Regions from separate parts of the Vibrio sp. Vb0349 genome, predicted to be linked through region 3. Evidence: predicted binding sites of a transcription regulator. Region 3 holds the regulator's gene; each other region holds the start of a gene.
What was found. Region 3 encodes CRP, which controls carbon source genes, mostly activating them, when cyclic AMP is high. Its sites were predicted from a motif close to TGTGANNNNNNTCACA; they were not measured.
Positions count from the first base shown of each region.

Region 1 (7,336 bases), on a different contig from region 3:
ACCCACTTGATCTACACTTTATCCTGTCATTGATTGCGATTATCACCATCAGCTCATTTGGTATTGCAGGTGTCGGCGGCGGTGCGACGTTTGCAGCCTTGATTGTTCTTCCTGCAATGGGCTTACCTGTGACCATCGCGGCACTGCTTATCTCTATTGAACCACTGATTGACATGGCACGTACCGCACTAAACGTTTCAGGTTCAATGACTGCGGGTACAATTGCTAGCCGAGTGCTGAAGTCACCAGAAAGTGAAGCAACATTGGAAGAAACACGAGCATAGAACTCAAATTCCTTCCAAAGCGATAAAACGTAAAATATCAAGCCGATGGTTCGCCATCGGCTTTTTTCATTTTCAAAAATTCAACTTGCATCTTTCGTTGCTAGTCAAGGCGTTGAATGGTCTAATACTGTCATCGGTTTTGTAAACGGTAAGCAGAATGCACCAAGATAATCAGCCCACTTTTTTCTTCTTTGATTATGAGACATGGGGAACCAACCCCGCGAAAGATCGCCCAAGCCAGTTTGCTGGTGTTCGTACAGATGAAAACTTTAATATCATCGGCGAGCCTTTAGTCATGTACTGTCAACCACCGGCTGATTATCTTCCGTCTCCTGAAGCTGCGCTTATTACTGGTATTACTCCGCAAAAAACGGTTCAAGAAGGCCTTTCTGAGCCAGAGTTTATCGCTAAGATTCACACTGAACTCGCGAGACCAAATACCACCAGTTTAGGCTACAACAGCATTCGCTTTGATGACGAAGTGACCCGTTATACTTGTTATCGCAACTTTATCGATCCATACGCATGGAGTTGGCAAAACGGTAACTCACGTTGGGATTTACTCGATGTACTACGCGCGTGCCATGCCCTTCGCCCAGAAGGCGTAGAATGGCCAGAAAACGAAGATGGCTTCACTAGCTTTAAATTAGAACATTTGTCCGTGGCTAACGGCATAGAACATAGTAACGCGCACGATGCCATGGCAGATGTGGTTGCGACTATCGAAATGGCAAAGAAAGTAAAAGCAGCGCAACCAAAATTGTTTGATTACTTTTTTTCTATGCGCCAAAAGCGCAAGCTCAATGATTTAGTCGACATCGTCAACATGACACCGTTGATGCACGTTTCAGGCATGCTAGGGCGCGAATGCCAGTACACTAGCTGGATTGTGCCTGTTGCTTGGCATCCAACCAATAATAACGCCGTTATCACCATCGATTTAGCGAAAGACCCTCAACCTATTCTTGAGCTATCCGCAGAAGAGCTGCACGAAAGACTCTACACGAAGCGCGAAGATCTTGGTGAATTGCTACCAGTGCCAGTTAAACTAGTTCATTTGAACAAATGCCCTATTCTCGCCCCTGCAAAAACGTTAACGGCTGAAAATGCAGAGTCTATTGGCATTGATCGCCAACAATGTCTCGCCAATCTCGCTTTGTTGCGCCAACATCCTGAAATTAGAGAAAAGCTGATTAGCCTCTTTTCAGTCGAGCGCAAATTCGATAAAAGTGATGACGTCGATACACAACTTTACGACGGGTTCTTTTCTCCAGCCGATCGCGCAGCTATGGATATCATTCGCGAAACCGATCCGAATAATCTTGCTGCATTAGACATTGAATTTGATGACAAGCGCATTAAACCTCTATTGTTCCGCTATCGTGCGCGTAACTTCCCAGGCACATTAGACGAGCAAGAACAAAGACGCTGGGCATTACACTGTCGAGAAGTGTTTGAAAGCCAAATTGAAGAGTACATGCTGAATTTAGAAAACTTAGTTCACGAACATGAAAGTGACGAAAAGAAGATTGCGATATTAAAATCCGTGTACCGTTATGTAGAGAGCTTAGCTTCTTAACTCCTCCTAATACAAGCGCACCTTATGGTGTGCTTGTTGTTTATATACTGTCAAAATGATTAAAGAACGATTCTTACAACTGATCCAACTGCTCATTTCAATCTTCCTCATCATGGGGGCACTTGGCATCGGAATTACCATTCAAAAGTTCACTGGCGTTTCCGTCCCAGGAAGTGTCATCGGTATGCTCGTACTGTTTTTCTCTATGACTCTTGGGCTTGTAAAGGTCGATTGGGTCAAACCGGGCGCCACGCTATTTATCCGCTACATGATTTTGTTGTTCGTTCCTATTAGCGTGGGATTAATGCAACATTTCGATATGCTACTCGCTAATGCCCTCCCTATCATTGCTAGCGCAGTTGGAGGCTCACTCATTGTACTAGTCAGCCTCGCTTGGCTGCTGGACTACTTGCTAAAGGAGAAGCACTGATATGTGGTTAGTTGTTACCATTGCGGTTTTTCTTGTCGCGCGCCAAATCGCAATCAAAGTGAATAATCCTCTAGCAAATCCTTTGCTGATCAGTATTGCAGTGCTCATTCCTTTGCTTACTTACTTAAATGTACCGTTTGAAACGTATTATGCGGATAACGAAGGGATCAGTTTTTTACTTCAACCAGCCGTAGTTGCTCTGGCTTACCCGCTATATGAACAACTACCACAGATTAAAGCAAACTGGCGAATCATCACTTTTGCTTGCACAGTAGGCAGTGTGATGTCGATGATGACAACCACCTTGATCGCAGTCGCTTTCAAAGCAGATATCAGTTTAATCGCAAGTCTAGTGGGTAAATCCGTCACTACGCCAATAGCAATGGAAATTTCGAGTCACCTCGGTGGTGAAGCTGCCGTTGCGGCGATCTTGGTTCTGATTGTTGGTTTATTGGGCGCGATTTTGGCATACCCAATTTACAACTTAATTGGAATTAAACACCCGATTGCACGTGGTCTGACAATGGGTACAGTCTCTCATGCCTTAGGCACCGCTACTTGTGCAGAGAAACAGCCCATAGATGCCGCGTTCTCATCACTCGCATTGGTTTTATGTGGGATCATAACTTCTATTTTGGCTCCAAGTTTTTTTGCTTTGGCGGTCTGGCTATATCAATAGTTAAGCGCTCTCGGTCTGCCCTCCTTCCGGCAGGCCGTAGCCTTTCCGTTTCTTACTTATCCCTTTTCAAAACCCTATCTTATCTATCAAACTCACCCAGTAATATCGTGAAGGGACTTGACTGAGATATACATTCATAGCATGAGCATTCTAGGTGCTACCACTCGCTCTAGATTACGTAGGTATAAAGTAGCGTAGCGGTAAAAGTCGCGTTAGTAACATACTCCTGCTCCTTGGTCATATGAATATATACTGATATGGTTAATTGTGAGACGGAGATAACGCTTCACACCTGTGCAATCGAATACATGTGTGAGCTCACTCTAATTATGTAACAGAATTATCAATTGCATTACTTATCGTGATCTAACGCACGGAACATTTCTATCTTTCACATAGAATAACTGTCCATGCAATAACAAGGATTCAACATGAAAAGTCGCATTGAACAGGCGCTAGCAGGCGCTCCAGAAGCACTTTCCAAACAACTTGCTCCTATCATCCAAGCTGATGATTTTGATGCTACGCTTTCAGTTCAACAATTTGAGCAGTTGCTTTCAGCTACCGGTCTATCAGACAAAGAGCTTCGTGTTGCGCTACTTCCTTTTGCCGCAGCGTACTCCTATGCTCCCCTTTCTGACTTTTATGTCGGCGCTATCGTTCGTGGTCTTTCAGGTCGCCTTTACTTCGGTGCCAACATGGAATTCTTTGGTGTACAGTTGGGTCAAACGGTTCACGCAGAGCAGTCTGCGATTAGCCATGCTTGGATGAAAGGCGAACGTGGTGTTAAGGATATCACTATCAACTTCAGCCCATGTGGTCACTGCCGCCAGTTCATGAATGAGTTATCTACCGCAAACGAGCTTAAAATCCAGCTCCCAGAACGCGAAGAAAAGTCACTTCATGAATACCTGCCTGAAGCCTTTGGACCAAATGATCTCGGTATCGAGTCCGGCTTAATGGCAGAAGTTAAACACCAATTCTCATGTGATGATGAAGACGCACTCATCCAAACTGCAGTTGAAGCGATGAACATGAGCCACTCTCCATACACCAACAACTTGAGTGGTTTAGCATTAGAGATGACTAGCGGTCGTGTATTCCAAGGCGCTTATGCAGAAAATGCAGCGTTTAATCCTAGCTTGCCACCGCTACAAGTTGCGCTAATCCAAGTTTTACTTGCGGGTGAAACCTTTGACAGCATCAAAGCCGCTGCATTGGTAGAGAACTCAGAAGGTAAGATCAGTCATTTAGCCGATACGCAATCAACGTTGGAAGCGTTGAATCCAGATATTCCGCTTAGTTTTGTCAACGTATAAACGACAAATTCAACAAAAAGCTCTACAACATGTAGAGCTTTTTTATTACCTAAAAACCAAAAGCAAACGTTTGCTTTGTCATAAAACTTCAGTATGATCTCCTGCAATTTCTGTCTCATCACTCTATTTTGTAAGGGAACACTATGTTTGGCACTGCAACTAGCGCAAATGCTACCCGTGTATTACTTTTAGGCTCTGGCGAACTCGGTAAAGAAGTCGCCATTGAATGCCAGAGACTTGGTTTAGAAGTGATTGCTTGTGATCGCTATGCCAATGCTCCAGCGATGCAAGTCGCTCACCGTAGTTATGTTATCGACATGTTAGATGGGAACGCCTTAGAAGAAGTTATTACGAAGGAACAACCTACTTACGTCGTACCAGAAATTGAAGCCATCGCAACCGGCAAACTGGTAGAGCTTGAAGAAAAAGGACTGAATGTTGTTCCAACCGCTAAGGCAACCAGGCTAACAATGAATCGTGAAGGTATCCGACGTTTGGCAGCAGAAGAACTGGAATTGACGACTTCACCTTATCGTTTTGCAGATAACTTTGAAGACTTCAAAGCCGCGGTTGAACATGTGGGTATTCCGTGCGTGGTGAAGCCAGTGATGAGCTCTTCCGGTAAAGGGCAAAGTGTTATCAAGACCGAAGACGACGTTACAAAAGCATGGGATTACGCTCAGGAAGGCGGACGTACGGGTGCAGGTCGCGTTATCGTGGAAGGTTTTATCGACTTCGATTACGAAATCACTTTATTGACCATCAGAGCCGTTGACGGTGTGCATTTCTGTGCTCCAATTGGTCATCGTCAGGAAGATGGCGACTACCGCGAATCATGGCAACCGCAAGCTATGTCAGAAAACGCAGTAAAAGCAGCTGAATACACGGCTGAGAAAGTGGTAAACGCGCTCGGTGGCTACGGCATCTTTGGTGTAGAGCTGTTTGTCAAAGGCGATAAAGTCATTTTCAATGAGGTCTCTCCTCGCCCTCACGATACGGGTATGGTTACAATGATTTCGCAGGAAATGTCTGAGTTTGCTCTCCACGTGCGCGCGTTTACCGGAATGCCAATTAATAATATTGTGCAATATGGCCCATCTGCGTCTGCTGTTATTCTTGGACAAGGAACTTCCACAAACATTCGCTTTGAAAACCTAAGCAAAGCTTTAGCTCAACCTCAAACACAAGTTCGTCTATTCGGTAAGCCAGAAATCGATGGCCGCCGCCGTTTAGGTGTTGTCCTTACGCGACGAAAAACCACCGAAGAAGCCGTTCAAGATGCTGTTGAAAGTGCTTCAAAAGTGAATATCATTTATTAAATACGAACCACTCATACAAAAATAGCGCAGCTCAAATTGCTGCGCTATTTCGTGTTCCAAACCGAAGAGAGCCTATTCACTCTCGATTAAGTACACTTCTTCAGAGAAGCGACTTAAGCCTTTTTTCACAATTTTAGGATGATTCTCGTCAGCTTCATCTACGTTCAAACAAGTAACTTTGTAACCTGAAAATAACTGCTCAATCTCTTCGACCGGCACGCTAAATGGAGGCCCCGCCATCTCTTCTTGAGGATAGTTGAGTGTAACAAGCAAAATACGACCGCCTGGGTTCAGCAGTTGCTTGAGACGCTCTACATACTCCTCTCGCATATCTTGCGGTAAAGCAACCAACGCGGCGCGATCATAAATGATATCGGCTTGAGATAGTGGTGCAGTGAAAAAGTCCCCAGTATAAATAGAGAGCTCATCAAATTGATAAAGCTCGTGCTTGCCATTAAGAGGCGTTACCGTTGGCGTGTAAAAATGTTCAGCAAAAAAGGCACGCACAGCAATATGGCTTAGCTCAACACCTTCAACCGAATCATGCTTCATCGCTAGCCAAATCAAGTCTTCTGACTTTCCACATAAAGGAACTAACACTTTATCTTCACGCTTTGGATTAGTGTGTTTCCAATATACTGGTAATAGCGGGTTTACATCTTCCAAGTGAAATCCGATCTGATTGCTGGCCCATTTGTTATGCCAAAATTCTTGGTCTCTCATTTTACTTTCTACTTGTCGGCTGTTTTCATTTTGAGAGGTAAGACTAACGTTTTTTTTCAATTTGTCTATGCCGTTCATCTTTGGTTAATACTGCGGTGATAGGATGTAATCGGTCTCATAGGAGACGCGCCTCTATCTGATAATCAGAATAAAGAAAAGAGAAATGGTGATCTAACGCACGATTCTACTTCAAGATAAAACTGAAACCTTGGAATCTTTCGTAATGGCCCCATTTATAAGTTAGTACCTGATTTGCCGAACTTAGCGACCTTTATGTTCCCTATTTTCTAAGTACAAGCAAGTTAAGGAGAGTGAATGAGCTTATTTCTTCGTACTACAGCATTGATGCTTTTGGTACTTAGCCGTGCACCGGCATTTGCCGCACTTCCAATTACCCCTGCGCCTAGTGGCGAACAAAATCGTTCAACCAGCCAAAACGAAGTTTGTTCGAAACTTTTTAAACACAGCCTTAGCGGTTTATATGGCATTCAGTCAATCGACACCACACCAACTCAGCCATATTCTGACTTCGACATTCTTTACAGCAAAGCTCACCAAGCGCAATTTGAACTTGAAACTATCTGTAAAAGTACCGCACTTCTTAATGACGCTCAGCCATACTTCGCAGGCGTGAAATCCAAACAACGAGCAGAAGAAAAGATAGCTTTAGAGTTAGATGGGAAAGTTGAACGTATTACTGACCTAGCACGTGCAACGATTGTAGCTGAAGACGTCGCGAGTTTAGTCTCCATTTATGAAACGTTAGAGCGTGAAACAACGATTGTGAAAGTAAAAAATCGATTCAAAAAACCTGGCCCTTCAGGATATAGAGACTTGAACTTGCTCGTTCGTTTACCAAAAACAAACCTAGTAGCCGAAGTTCAACTGCACTTGAAAGCAATCGCAGATGTAAAAAGCGGTCCCGAACACGACCTATACGAAAAAATCCAGAAACTAGAACGTCAAGCGATGTTGGAAAAACGTGAGCTAAGCGAAATAGAGC
Region 1 covers NZ_JAWOTS010000002.1:257,725-265,060, reverse strand. The annotation lists gene R7Q47_RS04470 (L-cystine transporter) at 1-284, shown strand, start outside; gene sbcB (exodeoxyribonuclease I) at 442-1,863, shown strand; gene R7Q47_RS04460 (CidA/LrgA family protein) at 1,919-2,293, shown strand; gene R7Q47_RS04455 (LrgB family protein) at 2,295-2,972, shown strand; gene cdd (cytidine deaminase) at 3,404-4,291, shown strand; gene purT (formate-dependent phosphoribosylglycinamide formyltransferase) at 4,435-5,610, shown strand; gene R7Q47_RS04440 (thiopurine S-methyltransferase) at 5,683-6,333, opposite strand; gene R7Q47_RS04435 (phosphoribosylglycinamide formyltransferase) at 6,649-7,336, shown strand, end outside.
Region 1: a site for CRP is predicted at 3,284-3,299, ahead of cdd (cytidine deaminase). Genes of this name have one in related genera too.

Region 2 (7,336 bases), on a different contig from region 3:
TCTCTTTTGCATATACCATGCTATTTACACTTTGCGCGCCAAAGAAAGCATCACCAAATGAGCCACCGCTATCGTAACCACGGATCATTAAAGGGTAACGATACGAGAAATCAATTACGCCGGTTTCTCTCATCAGAGCATCGAAATCAATCACCGCACTGATCACTCCCCAGTAGTCCTGATTCATTGGAGGATCAAGAAAAACAGGCACACGCACGATCAAACCTCGGCCACCTTGAATCAAAGTCACTGGCCCTGCGATGAAAATTTCTTGTACATCCTTGGCTTTTTGCACCTGTACCCACTGCTGTGGCACTGCGCGGTAATCAAGGCCGATTAGGCGCTCATTACCTTGGCGTGGAAATACATGACTAATTACATCATTTTTCGCGATACCGATGATTGTAATATGTTTACTTTTATTTAGGATTCGGTGAGCGGCGATACTCAATTCTTCTTCTTGATTTTTAGGAAGTAACGTAATGAGTGTCGCTAAAGTACTGGCTTTGTAGATATCCGCCATAAGTACCGCTTCCAAATTGGAACGGAGAATGGAAAGTTGTTCTTTGGCCTCAACTTGAACTCGCTCTTTGTGAAGCTCTTGCTGGTTTCGATTTAACAGCTCAATAACCCCAATACACAAAGCGAAAAAGGTGAGGAAGAACAATGCAAAATAGCATCGCTTTCTGGGTAAATAACGCATTTTCTCCCCACAACTCGTATACAACTACGAGATTTTTTATTTATTGTTAAAATTCTTATTATCACAAGAATAACCAATCATAATCAGAAAGGTAACAGTGATTGACAACTTTTATGTTTTAGGTGTGAGATGATGCATCAACAAGGCGATTTATTTGGCGGCGATCTATGGCAAGAAGTAGAAAGAGGAAAACTTTATTATGATCCTCATTTTCTTAACCATCTTGAGGCGGATAATTACTTTGACCAACTTCGAAAGACACTGCCATGGCACCAAGAACACATTACTATGTTCGGCAAGTCAGTACTTCAACCTCGCTTACAAGCGTGGCACGGTGATGCAGCATATACTTACTCAGGCTTAACCATGCAGCCTCACCCTTGGACTCCTGAGTTAACTCAGCTGAAAGTGCGTTGTGAATCAGTTGCTGATGTCACTTTTAACTCTGTTCTCGCTAACTTATATCGACACGGCCAAGACTCAATGGGCTGGCACCAAGATAATGAACCAGAGTTAGGTAGAAACCCTGTTATCGCATCTTTGAACTTAGGTGAAACACGTCGATTTTTGCTTAGAAATTTACATTGTAAAACTGAGATTGAATACGAGCTTTCTCACGGCTCCTTACTGATTATGGCTGGCGAGCTACAGCATCACTGGAAGCACTGCGTACCAAAAACCGCGAAAACCAAAGATGAACGTATCAACCTGACTTTTAGGCAAATTTTTAACTATTGACTCAGCTTTTACATTCTCAATTAATATTGATGGTAGGTTTAGGTTCAGGACTTCATAGGGAATGGATTTATGCGTATTAAACCTCTTAGCTTAGCGGTCTTACTCTCTTGCTCACTTACCTTTGCAGCTCAGGCATCACAGGAAGAGGTACCGCTTCTCGATAATACTCAATCAGCGCAGTTGATTCGTAGTACCTACGAACAGGAACTGTTCACTTTCCCGGCGTTTAAAGAGGGCCATTTTGGCTTACGCATGTACCGCCAAACATTAGATGAGAAATATCACGCTGCCATTTGGACCGACATGGCACAAGTAGCCAGCCGGTTAAACCAATTTGCTAATGAAGTTGTTGAACCAGAAGACATCATTCTCTATTCATCTCAAAGGCTGACCACGTATCAAGAGAAAGAAACCGAACGAGGGCAGCGACGCTATACCGTGACTAAACACCATCCTGAGTACCTTTATCTTGGTGTGGATTTGCTTGGCGCATTGGCAAGAGCAAACGAATACGGCCTAAAGCATAAACAAGACAAAACGCTGAGAAAAATTATTAGGCGCTACGATTTCTCGCGTTACGTTACGGACAAAGAGATGATAGAAGCATGGGCAGCTCAGCTTGCAAACCAAGTCTACTGGCTTCGTCAGTTAGGAGAGCAAGATGTGGTCGAGGAATTCACTCAAACCTTCCGGAACACCTACCCCGACGATAAAGATAAGATGCTTTCAGCTCAGCAGTATTGGAACAAACTCTATGGTATGACGCACATCATCTTTGCCGATTCACAGTATTATCAGGAGCGAGTAAGCGAGAAGAAACACCAATGGATTTATGATTACTTTCGCAACAACATCGACACTATACTACTGCGCGCCAAAGAAGACGTGATTGCGGAAGTCGGCATTTCGTTTTTGTTAGCAGGCTTGGACCATGATCCGGTCGTAAAGAAGACCCGCCAAGCCATTCGTCACGCAATCAACGCAGAAAAAGGGATGATTCCGTCGGTCGACGGTAACTTTGATCTCAAGTACGGCGAACACCGTAACGTACTAGCCATCATGCTGCTCGATTGGAAAGGGGTACATAAAGCGCCAACTTATCAAGAGCACCCAGAGGCTTTTAAATCGATACCTTACGGCTTAATGCCCAAGCCTTAGAAATAACAAAACCCGCCATTTAGGCGGGTTTTTAGTGTGTATCTTCAATCTAAATTAGAGAGAGATAAAAATGCCCGCTAAGCACGCACTCATCAGGTTAGCGAGTGTACCAGCAGCAACCGCTTTTAGGCCTAGACTTGCAACATCTTTGCGGCGCTCAGGTGCCATCACGCCGATAGAACCCAACTGAATCGCAATTGAGCCAATGTTCGCAAAACCACACAACGCAAAAGTGATAATAATTTGAGTATGCTCAGACAGTGTCGCTTTGTGCTGCACAAAATCGATAAACGCAACAAACTCATTCATCACCACTTTCTGACCAATGTATGAACCCGCAGCTAGAATTTCGTGGCTTGGCACACCAATCAACCATGCGAGAGGTGCAAACAAATAACCAAAAATCGCTTGTAGCGTTACGCCAGAGAAACCAAATATCTCACCCAAGTTTTCTAGCCCCGTGTTCACCATCGCGATAACACTCACGAAAGCGATAAGCATGGTACCAACAGCAACGGCAACTTTCATACCGCCCATGGCACCGCTTGCTAGCGCATCAATAACGTTACTTTCTTCTGATTTATCTAGCTCAATATTGTTGTAATCGCTTGGCGTTTGACGCTCAGGAACGATGATTTTTGCCATCATCAAACTACCTGGTGCTGCCATAAAGCTTGCCGCGATCAAGTATTTGAGGTCGACACCCAAACCAGCATAACCACCAAGCACACTGCCCGCCACTGAAGCCATACCACCAGCCATCACGGCAAACAGTTCAGAGCGAGTCATGTTAGAAAGAAATGGACGAATAAGAAGTGGTGACTCGCCTTGAGATAAGAAAATGTTCCCTGTTGCAACCAAAGACTCTGCTTTACTCGTACCCAAGAACTTCTGGATAGCGCCGCCAATAAATTGAATCACTTTTTGCATAATGCCCAAATAGTAAAGGGCGGAGATAAGAGCACTGAAGAAGATGATGATAGGAAGGACACGGATAGCGAAGATAAAGCCAGAAGAAGCGAGGTCACCAAAGAGGAATTTAATCCCTTCATCAGCAAAGCTGAGTAGCCCCGCGACACCATTACTTAAACTCGCCAGCGCCGCTTGACCCAACGGGAAATAGAGCACCAAAGCAGCAAACCCCATTTGTAGCATCAAGGCGCGAGATACAGTTTTCCAATTAATGGAAGAACGACCCTCAGAAAGTAGGAAAGCACAACCTAGCAGTGCAACAATACCAAATAGACTAAATAGAACACTCATGAGCTGGACCTACTAAACGTTGAAAAAGAAAAAAGAGCCAAAGGAATTGGCAGAAGAAAGGGACAACGCAGCGAGTGATAACTCACTTTTAGATCCAGAATGTAGACAGAACGAATAGTTCGACATCTTATTTTTACCTTATACAAGCAATTGAACTTAGCTGGTCCGGTCCGTGGGGTCATTCACTGCTGGCGAGCATGTTGCTTGGCCTGCTCCATGTGACGGCTTGTATGGGTAAGGGTCCTGAACAACTAAACCCTAATTCCCGCTTAAACGGGACGCAAGTATAGCCAACAAAAAGAGATATTCATCACATTTATTTACGCAAACGTTCAAGCGTTCAAAATTTAGGCAAAAGTACTCTTTTGTCGTCATACCATTAATAAAAGTAAGGGAATAAGGATAGGCGTTGATGGTAAAAAACATAAAAGTGACCAATAAATATGCAATCAAACTCGAAAGAGCCAAAATTCGTCATTTTGCTCTCGCCAACAGGTGGATTTTGGTTATAATTCGCGTTGCTTCTTTCGAGGCCTCTGAGTATTCAGAGCATCATGATGCCGAGATGGTGAAATTGGTAGACACGCTAGCATGAGGTGCTAGTGCCTTTGGTGTGAGGGTTCGAGTCCCTCTCTCGGCACCATTATCCTTCTTCCCTAATTTTGTTCGAGTGTAATGCAAAGTTCTAAGCAGGCAAGACAGTCTACAGATGCTAACCAACTTCTGAGTGAGCTTGCGGTTCACGCTTTATTACACCTGCACTTTAAAATTCACGCGTCCTCGCATGGCCTCTCCCTTAAAGAACGTAATGACTTACTTCAGAAATGGCTGAAACCAAAACTGAAGAGTAATCGCTATAAGCTGATTAAAAAGCCGTTAAAATCTTTGACTCAGCAGGCAAAAGGTGAGAACGGAAATCTGGAAGAATTACTCGAGCGCTGCGTCGGTGCAGACAAACCCAGAAATCCTCAACCCGATCTAGATAGCTACTTGCTGCTGATCAACGAGATTGAGAAGAAACTGGGGACTACCGTGTTATTATCGCGACCGGAAGACGTCGACTTATCTCACGACCAACACGGCTGTTTGCTGTGTGTGCTTTCTGAGAACTTAAATCAGCACTTCGATGATAATAACGCCCTAATCGCTCCTATTTCGATGCTGTTCCGCGGACCAATGAGTCAACGCTCACTTTTTCTTGGCAGCATTTACGCCAGTGGTACCTTCAATTATGAAGTGCAGTATCAAGACGACCAGTTCGTTCGCATCACATTAGAGTTAGCGTAACTGTAACGCTAAGAAATAAACGAATCGAAAAAGGCCGTGAAACTCGCGGCCTTTTGCTTATCTAGATTTAAACTTGAGTTAATCGATCTCTTTAAATCGAGCAGTAAAGTGGCGCAGCACTGGTGGCTCGTACTCGAAAGTGAGCCCTTTTAACTCATGTGCACGATTTTTCAGTTCGATAATCGCATCCGCAATGTAATCCATATGATCGTTTGTGTAGACACGACGTGGAATGGTCAAACGCATCAACTCAAGCTCTGACGCTTTTTGTTTACCCGTTTCCGGATCTCGACCAAGCAGCAACGATCCTATCTCTACTGCTCGAATACCCGCTTCCAAGTACAAAGCATTACACAATACCTGCGCAGGAAACTGATCCGCTGGAATATGTGGCAAAATCTTAGCGGCATCCACAAACACCGCATGACCACCCGTTGGGTATTGAATCGGAATACCGCCTTCACGTAAGCGCTCACCTAAGTATTGAACTTGGCTAATTCTATAGTGAAGAAAATCCTCATCCGCGGCTTCATACAAACCGCGAGCGAGCGCTTCCATATCACGCCCAGCCATGCCGCCGTATGTTACAAATCCTTCCATGGGTACGCAGCGCGTCTGCACCGCCTGGAACAACTCCTTATGATCACGAATACAACACATGCCACCAATGTTTACCATCGGGTCTTTCTTAGCTGACATGGTGAGCATATCACCGTACTGGTACATCTCACGGATGATTTCCAGAATCGATTTATTCTCGTAACCCGCTTCACGCTGCTTGATAAAGTAGGCGTTCTCACAGTAACGAGCCGAGTCAATCACCACTGGAATATCGTACTTGGTTGCAATCTCGTACACACTGCGCATGTTTTCCATCGACACAGGCTGACCACCGGAGCTATTACAAGTAATCGTGGTGATAATTGCACAAATGTTATGCGAACCGTGCGCTTCAATTGTTGCCACCAGCTTATCGATATCAAAATTGCCCTTCCAATCATAAGGCGTAGTGGTGTCGAATGCTTCTTCCGTTACCACGTTAATCGCTTTACCGCCATTGAGTTCAATGTGACCCGCTGTGGTATCAAAATGGTAGTTCGAGATAAATACTGGCGTTTCGCCACCACGCACCTGACGCATACGCTCAATCAAAGCTGGGAACAAAATTTGCTCGGCACCACGCCCTTGGTGTGCAGGCACGGTGAGCTTATAACCGAAGAAGTGCTCCACTGCATCACACAGGTTGTAGTAATTTCGACTCCCCGCATAGGATTCATCCCCCATCATGATGCCAGCCCACTGATTATCACTCATGGCACCAGTGCCAGAGTCAGTCAGCAAATCGATATAAACATCATCACTACGAAGAAGAAATGGATTATAGCCCGCTTCTTTTAACGCGACTTCACGGTCTGCCAAAGTCGTCATTTTGATTGGCTCAACCATTTTGATACGGAAAGGTTCTGGAATACGTTTCATTGTTAATTTCCTTATACGCATTGCCCTACGCAGTTTCACGTAAGACTAAAAAACAAATAGATAGAATACTTTTCAATGCGATTGCATTGAGGAAATCAACGAGAAGAGATTTTACTAAGAAGAGACAAGCAGTAGTCTAGGTTATACCAGAACGACAGCACCAAACGGCTATCGAGAATATCCTTTATTCTCATCGTCTTCGTCCTCCTGATAAAAATAAAAAGTCAGAAACCCCATGTCTCTGACCTTTTCAATATAGTGCAGTTTTCAATCAATTTTCAGTGAGGTCACCCTCATTTTAAGAAGGTCTCGCCCTTTTCATTCTGCGTTTGATATTACTTTCTTTGACTAGGTAATCGAAAAGTGGCGCGAATAAGTTAGCAAATAGAATCGCTAACATGATGCCTTCTGGATAAGCCGGGTTCAGCACTCGGATAAAAATCGTCATCACGCCGATTAATAGTCCGTATGCCCATTTCCCGTTATTGGTAAAAGCTGCCGAGACAGGGTCTGTCGCCATGAAGAAGGTACCAAACGCAACCCCACCAATCACGAAGTGCCAGTAGAACGGCATGGAGAACATGGGGTTAGAGTCTGAACCGATCGCATTCAATAGTAATGAAGCTCCGATTAAACCGACCAACACGCCCGCAACAATTCTCCACGATGCAATCTTCATAAAGATGAGAACCAAGCCTGTTAGTGCGA
Region 2 covers NZ_JAWOTS010000005.1:58,224-65,559, reverse strand. The annotation lists gene R7Q47_RS08040 (diguanylate cyclase) at 1-703, opposite strand, end outside; gene R7Q47_RS08035 (alpha-ketoglutarate-dependent dioxygenase AlkB family protein) at 836-1,441, shown strand; gene R7Q47_RS08030 (DUF3541 domain-containing protein) at 1,511-2,599, shown strand; gene R7Q47_RS08025 (NupC/NupG family nucleoside CNT transporter) at 2,654-3,862, opposite strand; gene R7Q47_RS08020 (hypothetical protein) at 4,275-4,457, shown strand; tRNA gene R7Q47_RS08015 (tRNA-Leu) at 4,422-4,505, shown strand; gene R7Q47_RS08010 (DUF2913 family protein) at 4,538-5,149, shown strand; gene R7Q47_RS08005 (tryptophanase) at 5,228-6,628, opposite strand; gene R7Q47_RS08000 (NADH:ubiquinone reductase (Na(+)-transporting) subunit B) at 6,927-7,336, opposite strand, start outside.
Region 2: a site for CRP is predicted at 3,934-3,949, ahead of R7Q47_RS08025 (NupC/NupG family nucleoside CNT transporter). Genes of this name have one in related genera too.

Region 3 (7,336 bases):
GCCATGTTGGCTTCCTGACAGGAACGGCGTTAAAACCTAAGTTTTGGTTGGAGGAAGCGCTGCCTGCGTATTACGAAAGTATCGCCGCAGATTACCTTTCTGCTGTATCCAAGCAACGAACGCAGTAAACTAGCCGCTCATCATAAAAGTTAGAGGTATTTATGATCATTCCATGGCAAGACATTGCGCCGGAAACATTGGAAAACTTAATTCGTGAATTCGTCTTACGCGAAGGAACGGATTACGGAACCGTCGAGGTTTCTTTGCAAGACAAAATTGATCAAGTTAAAGCTCAATTGGAAAAAGGTGAAGCGGTTATCGTGTTCTCTGAGCTACACGAAACCGTCGATATTCAGCATAAAACAAAATTTTAGACCCTTCACATTTTACCGTATCCCACTCGATGACAAGGTATTGTTACGTGCTATAGTGGGATATCGACCGTGCAGTAGTAACTCTACTGCACATTACAGGTAAGTAATTTTCGACAAGGTTTGTCATGTCAGCTAAACACCCAATTATTGCGGTTACTGGTTCGTCCGGTGCCGGCACGACCACTACATCTGAAGCCTTCCGTAAAATGTTCAATATGATGAACGTTAAACCCGCATGGGTTGAAGGCGATAGCTTCCATCGCTTTACTCGCCCAGAAATGGACATCGAAATTCGCAAAGCCCGCGAGCAAGGTCGACACATTAGCTACTTTGGCCCACAAGCTAATGACTTCCCGGGATTAGAAGAGTTTTTCCGTAAGTTCGGGCATGACGGCACTGGCAGCGTGCGCCGTTATCTGCACACGTTTGACGAAGCGGTTCCCTACAATCAAATGCCAGGCACGTTTACACCGTGGCAAGACTTACCCGAAAACAGCGACGTGCTGTTTTATGAAGGGTTACATGGTGGCGTGGTCGATGGCGATGTTAATGTTGCTCAACATGTGGATTTCTTAATTGGCATGGTGCCGATTGTGAACTTAGAGTGGATCCAAAAATTCGTACGTGACACTCGCGATCGCGGCCATTCGCGTGAAGCGGTAATGGACTCAATCGTGCGATCCATGGACGATTACCTCAACTATATCACTCCGCAGTTTTCTCGTACTCACATCAACTTCCAGCGCGTACCGACCGTTGATACTTCCAACCCACTTAATGCAAAAGGCATCCCTAGTTTGGATGAGAGTTTTGTGGTGATTCGCCTACGCGGTATCAAGAATGTCGACTTCCCATATCTGCTGGCCATGATTGATGGCTCATTCATGTCACGCCACAACACGATTGTCGTACCCGGCGGTAAGATGAGCTTTGCAATGGAGCTCATAGTTCGGCCTATCCTACAACAGCTCATCGAAACAGGGAAAATTGGCTAAAAACCTGCCTGCGAAGATGTTTACTTTTCATACCGTGATCATGTGCACAGTTTTGCTTACAAAATCTCAATCATGGCACGATTAAAATCAAGAAATCGTTTTCGAAAAAGGATACTATTTCTTACCGAAACACAAGAGAGCTTGCAGCATATAAAAAGTGCTCTTATTCTAGTAGGCCTAATTCAGGCTTAGCTAAAATATGGATAGCGCAAGCGTACCCTGCAGAGGAAGTGAGATATTATGGTTCTAGGTAAACCTCAAACCGACCCAACATTAGAGTGGTTTCTTTCACACTGTCATATTCATAAGTACCCTTCAAAGAGCACGCTAATTCACGCGGGCGAAAAGGCAGAAACTTTGTACTACATCGTTAAAGGTTCTGTTGCGGTTCTTATCAAAGACGAAGAAGGTAAGGAGATGATCCTTTCTTACCTAAACCAAGGAGACTTTATTGGTGAACTTGGTCTATTCGAGGAAGACCAAGAGCGCACAGCTTGGGTTCGTGCTAAATCTCCTTGTGAAGTTGCTGAAATTTCTTTCAAGAAGTTCCGTCAGCTTATCCAAGTAAACCCAGACATCCTAATGCGTCTTTCTGCGCAGATGGCTCGTCGTCTTCAAGTAACTAGCCAAAAAGTGGGTGACCTGGCGTTCCTAGACGTAACTGGTCGTATCGCTCAGACGCTTCTGAACCTTGCAAAACAACCAGACGCAATGACTCACCCAGACGGCATGCAAATCAAGATCACTCGTCAAGAAATCGGTCAAATTGTTGGCTGTTCTCGTGAGACAGTAGGTCGTATCTTGAAGATGCTAGAAGAGCAGAACCTAATCTCTGCTCACGGTAAAACCATCGTGGTTTACGGTACTCGTTAATCTCGAACTAGAGTGACACGAACAAAACTATAAAAGCCACCAATGGCAACATTGGTGGCTTTTTATTTACTCATGACCAAATGAGATAGGGTGCAGCGAACACTAATGAGTAAGCTTAACAGGTTAACCCTAAAACTTAGCCATTCGTACTTTCAAAGATTTTGTCAGCTGAAGCGGCCACGAAACCTGGGTACAAATCACCATTTTCCATCGGATAGCGCTTAGCAAATTCATAAAACCCGCCAGGGATAATTTCAGTGCCTTCGCTAAAACGAACCGCTACTTTATCTGCCATGGTCGATGACTGCTCTAGCAACACCTCAGGAGTGCCCTTCACTTCACCACCATTTTCATTAATGGTAAACCCAGCGGTACGCAGATGATCGTTTACCTGCTTCACTTCTTCATATTCATTGAGCTGGTTAACGCTCACCGTGAAGTGGTTTGCTCCGTAACCATGCGCCGCAAGCCAAGATGCGTACTCACTTTCTTTAGCCAACGTTTGGTAATCAGCAAAGCTTAAATCCCACAAGCGTCCACCATGTAAGAATGCGCTATCGTTCAGCTTGTCAGCATCGACTTGTGCCACCAAATTTTTCACAATCTCTTGTAGCTCAGACGAGCACTCTTCAACTTTTAGCTCACTAATAAATACTTTAGGTTGCTTCGGATCTGGGTGCTCATAGTGCTTAGCAACCAGCTTTTTGCTTTCGAAAACGTAATCACCACACGCCTTGTAACCAATAGCTACAAATGGCTTAGCTAGAGTTTCAATACCAAGAGGCGCGATATTGAAGGTACGTAAAGCTATATGATCATTAATCAGAGGCTCATCTTCTTGAAGCAGCTGATGCACTTTAGCAGCCGAAGGGCAAAGACGTTGAATGTAATCTTGCCATAGCGATTCAAATAACACATCGGGCGTCATAACGACTCCTTGTTACGAGATGTAGAGTTTAAAGGTAAGCGGAAGTTGGCTGCTCGTTCACAACAAAAGTTGTCCAGAATAATGAACGAGCAACCATCAACCTGTGACGGTAAATGCCAGTCAGTCAACACGCTTTTCCGAGTCTTTGCTCACTTTTCGTGTTCTGCCAACGATCACTACAACCCATACCTAAATGATGCGCCGGCAAGGTGAGCCGCAATGCATAGTTGCGACTCTATTATTAAAACTTATAGCGCTACACCTGGACTCAATGTTGCAGGCAAGACAGTCTCTTGACCTTCCATTGATGCCATTGGGTACGCACAGTAATCTGCTGCGTAGTAAGCGCTTGGGCGCAAGTTACCCGACGCCCCCGGACCACCAAATGGCGCATCACCGCTTGCACCAGTGAGCTGGCGGTTACGGTTCACGATACCTGCACGAATGTGGTCAACGAAGTATTCCCATTCTTGGTCGTCGGTTGAGACCAAACCAGCAGATAAGCCAAAGCGCGTATCGTTTGCTAGCGCCACGGCTTTGTCTAACCCTTCGTAACGCACCACTTGCAGAAGTGGGCCGAAGTATTCTTCATCTGGTAACTCAGCAATGTTCGTTACATCAATGATGCCAGGAGAAACAAACGCCGCCTCTCCTGCTTTCGCTTCAATCAAGCTTTCACCGCCAAGAGACTGTAGATTAGCTTGTGCATCAAGAATAAACTTGGCTGCCGCGACCGAAATTTGCGGTCCCATAAATGGCGCAGGTTCTGCAAATGGTTGGTCTACGCGAATATTGCGTGTCGCTTCAACGAGCTTGGTGATAAGCGCATCGCCTTTTTCACCCAATGGCACATACAAACGACGAGCACACGTACAACGCTGCCCAGCACTGATAAACGCTGACTGGATGATGGTATAAACCGTGGCATCCAAATCACCATATTTATCAGAGATCACCATCGGGTTATTACCACCCATTTCTAGTGCGAGCATCTTGCCCGGTTGACCCGCAAATTGACGGTGTAATACATGCCCCGTATTTGCGCTACCCGTAAACAGTACGCCATCGATGCCTTTTGCGTCAGAGAGCGCGATACCAGTTTCTTTCGCGCCTTGAACAAGGTTAATCACGCCTTTCGGTAGACCGGCTTCTTCCCATAGCTTCATTGCCAATTCACCCGTCCATGGCGTTTGCTCAGACGGTTTGAAGACTACCGTGTTACCAGCCAGTAGCGCTGGCACAATGTGACCATTTGGTAGGTGGCCTGGGAAGTTGTAAGGACCAAACACCGCCATCACGCCCAATGGGCGGTGGCGCAATACGATTTGGTTGCCTGCTGCTTCACGGCTCGCCTCACCAGTACGGTCATGATAAGCGCGAATCGAAATGGCAATTTTACCTGCCATGGCTGCTGCTTCAGTGCGCGTTTCCCAAATCGGCTTACCAGTTTCTTTGGCAATCACTTCGGCGATTTTTTCGCTGTTCTCTTTTACTTTCTCCGCAAAAGCCAACACGATTGCCTCACGCTCTGAAAATGGACGCTTTTTCCAGTCAATAAACGCTTCACGCGCTGCAGATACCGCCTGGTTCACCTGCTCTGCCGTTGCACCTTTGCCTTGCCAGATCACTTCTTGGTTGTACGGCGACAGAGACGTAAATGCTTCACCCTGACCTTGTACCCATTCACCTGCAATCCAATGTGTCATTGTTTCTATCCTTAAATTCTGTCGTCTGTTACTGCGGAAGAAGGCGAACGAAATCCCCTTCTTCAACCGAAAGTGCATCCGCAACGTCTGGTGCGATCATTACGCTCTGTGTCTCTGCGTCATACGCCGCCTTAGTGACTGTCGCACGGAAGTTCTCGAAAGATGAATTACACATCAAGAAGTCTTGTGTGCTGGAATGTTCAGAGATTTTGACTTGCGCGCGGAATGAATGACGTACCGACTCAATATTACGCAGATCACACTCAACCGTTGGGCCACCATCGAAGATGTCGACGTAGCCTCGGTTGGTAAAACCTTCACGCTCAAGCAGCTTCAGCGCTGGACGCGTGTTGTCATGTACTTGACCAATCACGGCTTGCGCTTCTGGGCTGAGCAGGTTGATGTAAATAGGCAGTTTCGGCATCAAGTCGGCGATAAAGCCTTTCTTGCCGATACCTGTCAGGTAATCTGCAAGAGTGAAATCGATAGAGAAGAAATGCTCTTGAAGCCATTGCCAGAATGGTGAATTACCCTCGTCGTCTGAAACGCCACGCATCTCCGCAAAGATCGTTTCAGAGAAGCGCTCTGGGTGCTCTGCCATCATTAGGAAACGACACTTCGACATTAGACGACCATTCAGACCTTGGCGGAATTTCTCACGCAAGAACAAGGTACAAATTTCGCTGTTACCAGTGTAGTTATTACCAAAAGTAAGCAGTTTAACGACGTTGTTAACGCCAAGCTTTGGCGACGAGTGCACAACTTTACTAATGTGATATGAGTAAAATGGGACATCCCAGCCGATAGATGCTTCGATTCCGGTGGTACCCGCAACCTCACCCGTTTCAGAGTCAAAGCCAACCATCAGGTAGCCTTCATCGCCTGGTTCTGCCACATCTGGCTTACCAAAGCTGTACTCTGAATGTTTGATTCGATTGGTTAACAGTTCTTCGTTAACCGGTAGAGATGTAAATCCGTGACCAGACTCCACCGCACAAGTGTGCAGTGCGTCGTAATCCGACATCGCGATAGGGCGAACTACTAGCATCAATACTCCCTCCAGATGCAAGAAGATCCTAACTATATTGTAGGAACAATTCCCCCATCAGAGATCCTTGACGGGGGTGTCTGCGTTGACGTTTAAACTGATATCGCGCTTAAACTAAAGTCGCGATCGCTTTATCCAGTTTCGCCAAGCCTTCTTCAATTTCTTGTTGTGTGATAACGAGTGATGGTGTGAAACGTACGACATTGGCACCCGCAACCAATACCATGAGACCTTGTTTACCTGCAGCAACCAGCACGTCACGCGCACGGCCTTGCCATTCTTCATTTAGTGCAGCGCCAAGTAATAGGCCTTGACCGCGCACTTCTGAGAAGATGTTGTACTTCGCGTTGATCTTCTCTAGACCTTCACGGAACATTGCTTCGCGTTCTAGTACACCAGCCAAAACCTCTGGCTTAGTGACTTCATTTACAACCGCTTCTGCAACCGCACACGCTAGTGGGTTACCGCCATATGTAGAACCGTGAGTGCCCACTTTCATGTGCTCTGCCAATTTTGCTGTCGTTAGCATTGCACCGATTGGGAAACCGCCACCAAGTGATTTCGCAGTACTTAGAATATCTGGCGTGATACCTAAACCTTGGTAAGCGTAGAAGTTACCTGTTCGGCCATTACCAGTTTGCACTTCATCGAAGATCAGTAAGGCGTTGTGTTTGTCACACAGCTCGCGAACCGCTTGAGCGAACTCAGGCGTTGGTGGCACGATGCCGCCTTCACCTTGTAGTGGCTCCATCATGACCGCACAAGTACGATCAGACATGTGTGCTTGTAAAGCTTCGATATCGTTGTAAGGAAGGTGTGTCACGTCGCCTGGCTTAGGACCGAAGCCGTCAGAGTATGCCGCTTGGCCACCAACCGTTACGGTAAAGAATGTACGACCGTGGAAACCTTGTTTGAATGCAATGATTTCAGATTTCTCAGTGCCATGAACGTCTGCTGCATAACGACGTGCCAGCTTCAAAGCGGCTTCGTTTGCTTCTGCGCCAGAGTTAGCAAAGAACACACGCTCAGCAAAACTCACTTCTGTTAGCTTTTTCGCCAGACGAAGGGCTGGTTCGTTCGTCATAACGTTACTTAAGTGCCAAAGCTTGTTAGCTTGCTCTGTTAGTGCGTTTACCATTACTGGATGACAATGGCCAAGACAGCTCACTGCAATACCACCAGCAAAGTCGATGTATTCATTACCTTCCTGATCCCAAACACGTGAACCTTCACCTTTAACAGGGATCATTTCCATCGGGTTATAGCAAGGTACCATTACCTCATCGAATAAACCGCGCTCTACTTTAATTTCCGTTGTCATTGCACATTCCTTCTTGATACCGCATGCGTAGCAGATAAGCGAATTTAACCGGCTCTCTTTGCCAGCAAATAATGTTTTGCATTTAAGCTAT
Region 3 covers NZ_JAWOTS010000027.1:15,536-22,871, forward strand. The annotation lists gene R7Q47_RS19985 (hydrolase) at 1-128, shown strand, start outside; gene R7Q47_RS19990 (YheU family protein) at 162-374, shown strand; gene R7Q47_RS19995 (phosphoribulokinase) at 500-1,369, shown strand; gene crp (cAMP-activated global transcriptional regulator CRP) at 1,610-2,242, shown strand; gene R7Q47_RS20005 (DUF1338 domain-containing protein) at 2,379-3,170, opposite strand; gene astD (succinylglutamate-semialdehyde dehydrogenase) at 3,419-4,876, opposite strand; gene astA (arginine N-succinyltransferase) at 4,905-5,924, opposite strand; gene R7Q47_RS20020 (aspartate aminotransferase family protein) at 6,034-7,245, opposite strand.